Solitalea canadensis DSM 3403: one gene and its partner. The protein of the gene in region 1 interacts with the protein of each later gene in a pairwise test. Links are inferred from orthologs where the notes say so. Each region holds a gene or a part of one and is shown on either strand. Other genes may lie near its edges.

Region 1 (3,169 bases):
CTGTCGTGATAACAGAATAAATGTTCCAATAATTCCCGGATTAAAACCTCTTACCACTAAAAAACAGTTAACCTTACTGCCCAAGGTGTTTAATATTGACATTCCTGAAGATTTAGCAGATGCTGTAATGGATTGTAAAACAGATAAAGAAGTTCGAGAAGTAGGTATTGAATGGTGCATACAACAATCGAAAGGACTAATTGATTTAGGAGCGCCTTGCCTACATTATTATACGATGGGTAAGTCTGAAACGATTAAACGAATCGCTAAAGCGGCATTTTAAAAACTGACTCTAAAACTCAAATTCTCAATTTTATAATTAATTCAAAATATTTTTAACTATTTTGTAAAATAAAATTGTTTAATTAAAAAAATTATTAGTAATATTGAATAAGCTTGAGAAAGTTACTAAAACGTCTCTTTCTTCATATACAACCTATATCATCCACAATTGGCCGACTCATTTTTAATGAGTCGGTTTTTTTATGATGCTGATCATTTTCTTAAGAGTGTGTCATTTCCAAATTTAGCTTCACGCTCACTAACTTCTTTTAATAAGTGCAAGCCTTCTTCAAAACTTCCGCCTATCGATTTGTCCATGTCCATAAACATCATCATAACATTGTATGGAAAGGTATAATGTGCCTTAAATCCCCATGTTGCCTTAGTTCCTTCCAGCAAAGGTTCAGTCATCACCCAACCATCAGCTTCACTTTCGAAGGGTTTAATAAATATCATTTTATACTCCATGCGATTTTCTGCAACAGCAATATTTTTCACAATCCCTTCGCCAACTTCCTTGTTACCTTCCCAATGATAGGTTGCCCCTATTGCCCCGTCCGTCCCCTGATAAGTTTCCTTCATTTTTGGATCAAAATGTTTCCATGGCGACCATAATCCCCATTTTTTAAAATGAACCATGTGATCATATACAATATCTTCAGGAGCATTGATGTTTATACTTCTTTCGAGTTGGTAGTCTTTCGGGGCCCAGATGCCCAATATTACAAAAATGGCTACAAGTGCAATGAGAGTAACAGCCAAAAACTTAAGCGTTTTCATTACAATTTGTTTAGGTAAAAAACTGATTAACTTAAAGTTAAGAAAATTAAATATCTCTAGCAAAGAGGCAAAAAAGTTATAGGTATACCTTTTAAAGTATCGATAAAGAATTCTTAAATGGATGAGGATTCTCTAATGAGAATTCAAATGCGAGAACATTTGACTTGTGTGTGTTTTCTCTTAAGCCTCCTCTTCAATGTGGTATCTCGGACGGGCTTTGGTTTCCATGTAAATCTTACCTAAATACTCACCAATAACGCCTAAAGCAAGCAATTGAATTCCACCTAAAAAATACATTGGTAATGTGATAGATGCCCAACCTGGAACGGTTATACCATAGAAACGTTGGAAAAGCACCCATAAACTGATCAAAAAGGAAGCAACAAACACGGTGAACCCAATATAAGTGATCATTTTTAACGGAAGGTTAGAAAATGAGGTAATCCCATCTACAGCCAAATGAAGCATTTTTTTAAATGGGTATTTTGTTTTCCCTGCAACTCGTTCTTTTCTTGCATAATAAACAATACTCGATTGAAAGCCCATCATTGGGAACAATCCCCTAAGGAAGAGATTTACTTCTTTATAGTGCTGCAGTTCGACCAAAACCTTATTTGACAATAACCTAAAGTCGGCATGGTCATAAATTAAATCAACGCCCATCTGTTTCATTAATCGATAAAATAAATGAGCTGTACCACTCTTCATTTGTTTATCCGAGTTCCGACTCCCTCGTACACCATACACAATTTGCGAGCCCTGACGATAATCCTGTATCATTTGTTCGATAACAGAGCTGTCATCCTGTAGATCAGCATCCAACGAAACACAACAATCAACTTTATTGGTAACATAGGTTAATCCCGCCATTAGTGCGTATTGGTGACCTACATTATGACTCAGCTTAATGGATTTTACATGGGGCGATTGATTGGTCAGTAATATGTTCCAGGTACGGTCTCTACTCCCATCATCAACAAATAAAGCAAAACTATCCGCCGAAATCAGTTTGTTCTCAATGTAAGAATTCAACAATGCTGATAAGTGTGGAATAGTGATACCCAACACATCCTCTTCGTTAAAACAGGGTAAAACGAGCGCAAGTGTAGGTAATGGTTTTATTAAACTCATGAATAGGCCTTATTAAACGATAAATATAATAAGTTTTTTACCTGCAACGGTCCGCATTTTGTTAACTTAATAATGATTTAACGATTCGTTTTCAATGCACACCTACTTTTAGCAACTAAACAAAACGTATGGATCAGCCTATAAGTAATCGGACTTATAATCTATTGTTTACTTTATCTTTAATCGTTTATTTCACCGGACTTTGCTTTCCACTGCTAGAGCCTGATGCAAATGAATATGCATGTATCGCAATGCGCATGTATCAGCAGCATGATTTTGTTGATATCATTAGTCGTTCGGTTTTCACTTTTAAAGAATATGATTACTTAGACAAGCCTCATTTATTATTCTGGCTTTCCGGACTCTCGTTTAAGTTATTCGGTTTACACGATTGGGTCTATCGTTTACCTTCTCTCCTATTTACGATTTTAGCAACCTACTCAACCTACAGCTTAGGCAAACTATTATACAACAAAGAAATTGGCAAGATTGCAGCATTAATCTTCATTACCTCCCAATCTATTATAATAGCCAATCATGATGTAAGAACCGATTCATTATTAACGAGCTTTCTTATTTTAGGCATATGGCAATTAACCAGATTCCTTCAAACCGATAAATTAGCTGCAATCATAATAGGTAGCGCAGCAATTGCATTGGCAGTGGCAACAAAAGGCATGATTGCAGTTATTGTAGCTGGTAGTGCCTTGGTTTGTTATGTAATTTATCAGCGTGAATGGCGAACCTTTTTAAATTGTAAATGGCTGATAGGACTGTTATCCTTCTTCGTTGCACTTTCGCCATTCCTATATTGTTACTACTTACAGTTTGACCTGCACCCTGAGAAACTGGTAAACGGAAAATACAATCAATCTGGAATTAAATTTCTGTTATGGACGCAGAGTGCCGAGCGTTTTGCAGGTAACCGAGACTTTGTTTCGAGTCCTGAGTTTTCTTTCTTCTATCATACATTATT
Region 2 (4,044 bases), 2.8 Mb from region 1 along the record:
TGTATAAACCACCCGACCGTTTACAACTGTGAGTTTGCCGGGAGTATGCGCTTTATGCTCTTTCAGAATCATTCCTTTTTTGAAGGCAAGAACTAATACCCTAAAATTTTCTCCTGCATGTAAGGCACCTGCAACAGGAATAGGGGAGGTTTCGAGCTTTTCAAGCAATTCTTTGATAACCATCTGAAAATAAGTTTAATAATAGAAAGATAGCCTTTTCGACCGATAATTAAAAAGAAAACAGCTATGACATAAAAAAGAGCCCCTCTCAATTCGGAGAGGAGCTCAACTAACCACTTAAAACTAAAGAAAACTTTAAATTTTTATATACTCATTAATTCATCTTCATGAGTATGTTTATGTTGGATAACTTTTTGATCATCATCCTTTTCATATAACTGTTCAATGATCTCTTTATTGCCTTTGTTCATACCAAATTTTGCTAAGAACATGTCAATAATTTTATAAACCACCGGTACAATGATCAGTGTTAAGAACATTGAGCTGATCAATCCACCAATAATTACCCATGCTAAACCATTTTTGATAGCTGCTGTACCACCAGTAGCCAACGCTAAAGGAAGCATACCGATAACCATCGCAATAGTAGTCATCAGGATTGGACGCAGACGGGCATTGTTGGCAGCAATAAGGGCCTCATCAGTGGTTTTACCTTCCTCTTTTGCCTGATTAGCAAAGTCGACGATTAGGATCGCATTTTTCGCTACCAGACCGATCAACATGATCATACCAAGGATTGAGAAAATGTTCAATGTATTATTGGTTAATGCAAGAGCCAATAATGCACCTATCATTGCCAATGGGATCGAGAACATAACTACAAACGGATACGCATAATTGTCATATAATGCTACCATGATCAGGTAAACTAATATAATCGAAATCAATAACGCAACCCCTAAAGTACTGAATGAATCACCTTGGTTTTCAGCGTCACCACCCATAACGAAGGTAACACCTGTAGGTTTTTTCATCCCATCGAGTTTGGTTTTTAATTGTTGGGAAACAGCACCTGAAGCAACACCCACAACCTGTCCTTGAACAGACACAGAAGTACTCTTATCACGACGCTCTAAACGGCTTGGTCCTGAGCTCTCGGTAACAGTAGCAAACTGCGATAGTTTAACAGGCTGTTGTTTGTTATTTATAAATGTAATATTTGATACATCCTCAATGCTTTTACGGTTATAGTCGTCAAAGCGGATGTTGATATCGTATTCGTATTCACCCTGGCTAAATTTAGCATCAGTGTTACCATTAAATGCCACCTGCATGGTACCACCTACAGCGTCCATTGATAAGCCTAAAGCAGCCATTTTATCACGGTCAACTTGTACGCTGATCTCAGGGTTACCCTCTTCTACTGAAAGTTTAACATCTTTAGACCCTTTGGTTGCTTTTAACTCAGCCAAAGCCACTTTTGCAAAAGCCATTACACTATCAAGGTCGGTACCCATAACAACTACCTCTACAGGAGCACGGTTAGCAGTACCCAATAAACCTACTGGTGTAGTTTTGATTTTTACACCCGGAAGTTTAGCCATCAGCTCATTTTTCAGCTTAGCAGCATAAATATCAGATGGATCTTTACGCAATTTTGCATCAACCAAGGTGACGGTGATTTCTGATTTATAAGCGGTTGCCTGTGTTACACCAAATCCGTCCTCACTACTCTGACCTACTGTGGTAATCATTGATTGCACCTCTTTTTTCGAAGCAAGCAATTGTTCGGTTAAGGTAGTTACTTTATTTGATTGTTCAACAGATGCATCTTTAGGTAATTCTAACTGAACAATAAACTGTCCGCGGTCACCTTGAGCAATAAATTCGCCACCGATATAGCCCTTACCAACCAGCATAAACGATGCGACTAATAAGGCTAATGCCAAACCAATTGTATAGCGTTTGTGATTTAAGGCCCATTTAAGGATACCTGTTACCCATTCGGTAAATTTGTAAAGCTTAGCTTCGAACCAAAGGATAAAACGACCGAAAAGGTTTTTATTGGTCAAGTGCTCCAACTTACCGAAACGTGAAGACAGTAACGGAATGATGGTGAACGAGGTAAACAAACTCAATAAGGTTGCAATCATTACCACCACACAGAACTCACGCAAGATTTTAGATACTAGCTCATTAGTTAATGAGATAGGTAAGAACACAACCACAATTACCAACGTGATGGAAATAACAGTAAACCCGATCTCTTTAGCACCATCGAATGCTGCTTTTACACGGTTTTTACCCATCTCCATATGACGGTAAATATTTTCCAATACTACAATCGCATCGTCGACAAGGATACCTACTACCAGCGAAAGACCCATTAGCGACATCAGATTCAGTGAAAAGTCCATGATCTTCATCCCGATAAATGTTGCAACTAACGAAGCAGGTATAGAAATCATTACGATCAAGGCATTACGCATACTATGCAGGAACAACAACATTACCGCAGCAACCAGGAAGATCGCCAGCATTAAGTCGTGTATTACTGAGTCAGCAGCTTCAAGGGTGAAGTCTGAAGTATCATTAGCTATTTTAACCTTAAGATTTTGCTTACCGTAATCTTTTTCAATTTGTGAAATCGCTTTCTTAACAGCCTTACTTACATTCACCGCATTTGCGTCAGATTGTTTCTGAATCTGAATGGCAATTGCTCCTTTACGATCAACACGAGCTAGTTTATCAGCATCTTTCTGAGCATCCTGAACGTCGGCAACATCTTTCAAACGAACCTGAGAACCATCCTGCGAATTGTAAATAACCATTTCACGCATTTGATCAACGGTTTTGAATTTACCTGCTAAACGGATCAATACCTGGTTATTAGTGTTTTTGATTTTGCCGGTAGGGAAGTCAAGGTTAGCACCTCTGATCGCTTGCATTACCTGCATGATTGAAAGGTTGTAAGCCTTTAAACGATCCGCATTAATGTTAACCTGAATCTCACGCTCTTGTCCACCAATAAGGTTTACTTGAGCGACACCCTGAATACGAGATAGGGCAGGCTGAATCCGTTTGTCAATCAAGTCATACAACTGTGCTCCATCCATACTTGCTGTAGCAGCCAACGTCATAATTGGTAGATCATCCAAAGAGAATTTGTTCAAACTTGGTGTTTTAACATCTTCAGGAAGATCCGACAAGATTGCGTTTACCTTGCGCTGAGCTTCCTGTAAACCTATGTCAGCATCAGCATTACTTGTTAATTCAACAGTTACAATGGATACACCTTCAACCGAACGAGCAGTGATCTTTTTAATGTTTTCCATGGATGCAACCGCATCTTCTATCTTCTTGGTAACGGTATTTTCAACCTCATTAGGAGATGCTCCCGGATAAATGGTTGAAATAGTTAGCATTGGCGATGAGAACTTAGGTAACAATTCGTAATTCAACGAAAAGTAACTTAACAGTCCCATCAGTGTAAGTACGGTAAAGATCACCACAACAATGGTGGGCCTTTTTATAGATACTTCTGTTAGTTTCATCTAAAAAATGAGATTTGAGACATGGGATATTGGATTTGAGAAACCTATATCCTCAATTGTTTTTATTAGCCTGTTATTTACAACAGTCAATTATATGCTTTGTGTCTTGGCGTCTTTGCGGTTAATTATTTCTGGATAGCTACCTTAGTGCCATTTGTAAGATTGATTTGACCGCTTGTGATTACAGTTTCACCTTCGTTCAAACCACTTTCGACAACTACTTTATCGCCTATAATTTGTCCTGCTACAACTTTATGAAGTTTAGCAACACCATTTTCCTCCACATAAATTTGGTTACTGTTAACACCACCAACAAAAGCACCACGAGAAATAAGGATACCTGGAGTAGCCTGTGGTAATGAGAAGTTTGCAGTACCGTACATACCTGCTTTTATTTGCTGGTCTTTAAGGTTAGTTACTTCAATTTCAACCGGATAGTTTAAGGTATTATCACCTTTAGCAGCTATGAAAGTAATTTTACCATTATAGTCAGCTCCGGCAAAAACTTTACAGTTTACATTAACCCTAT

Evidence for each region.
Region 2: the proteins of SOLCA_RS15720 (region 1) and SOLCA_RS03940 interact in binary tests that used the Bacillus subtilis proteins (3 or more experiments, as listed by UniProt). The link is inferred for Solitalea canadensis DSM 3403 from one-to-one orthologs.

The regions. Positions count from the first base shown.
Region 1 is NC_017770.1:3,784,756-3,787,924, forward strand. The notes cover bases 219-3,054. They hold SOLCA_RS15720 (glycosyltransferase family 2 protein), read right to left. Parts: upstream 2,194-3,054; coding sequence 1,243-2,193; downstream 219-1,242. Other genes in these bases: SOLCA_RS15710 (methylenetetrahydrofolate reductase), read left to right, coding at 219-283; SOLCA_RS15715 (SRPBCC family protein), read right to left, coding at 496-1,062; SOLCA_RS15725 (glycosyltransferase family 39 protein), read left to right, coding at 2,322-3,054. Also shown: more of SOLCA_RS15710, read left to right, coding at 1-218; more of SOLCA_RS15725, read left to right, coding at 3,055-3,169.
Region 2 is NC_017770.1:981,787-985,830, forward strand. The notes cover bases 124-3,834. They hold SOLCA_RS03940 (efflux RND transporter permease subunit), read right to left. Parts: upstream 3,516-3,834; coding sequence 324-3,515; downstream 124-323. Other genes in these bases: SOLCA_RS03935 (cupin domain-containing protein), read right to left, coding at 124-183; SOLCA_RS03945 (efflux RND transporter periplasmic adaptor subunit), read right to left, coding at 3,641-3,834. In the rest of the region: more of SOLCA_RS03935, read right to left, coding at 1-123; more of SOLCA_RS03945, read right to left, coding at 3,835-4,044. UniProt on the Bacillus subtilis protein: Required for self-resistance to surfactin, an antimicrobial lipopeptide surfactant produced by B.subtilis. Also required for swarming motility.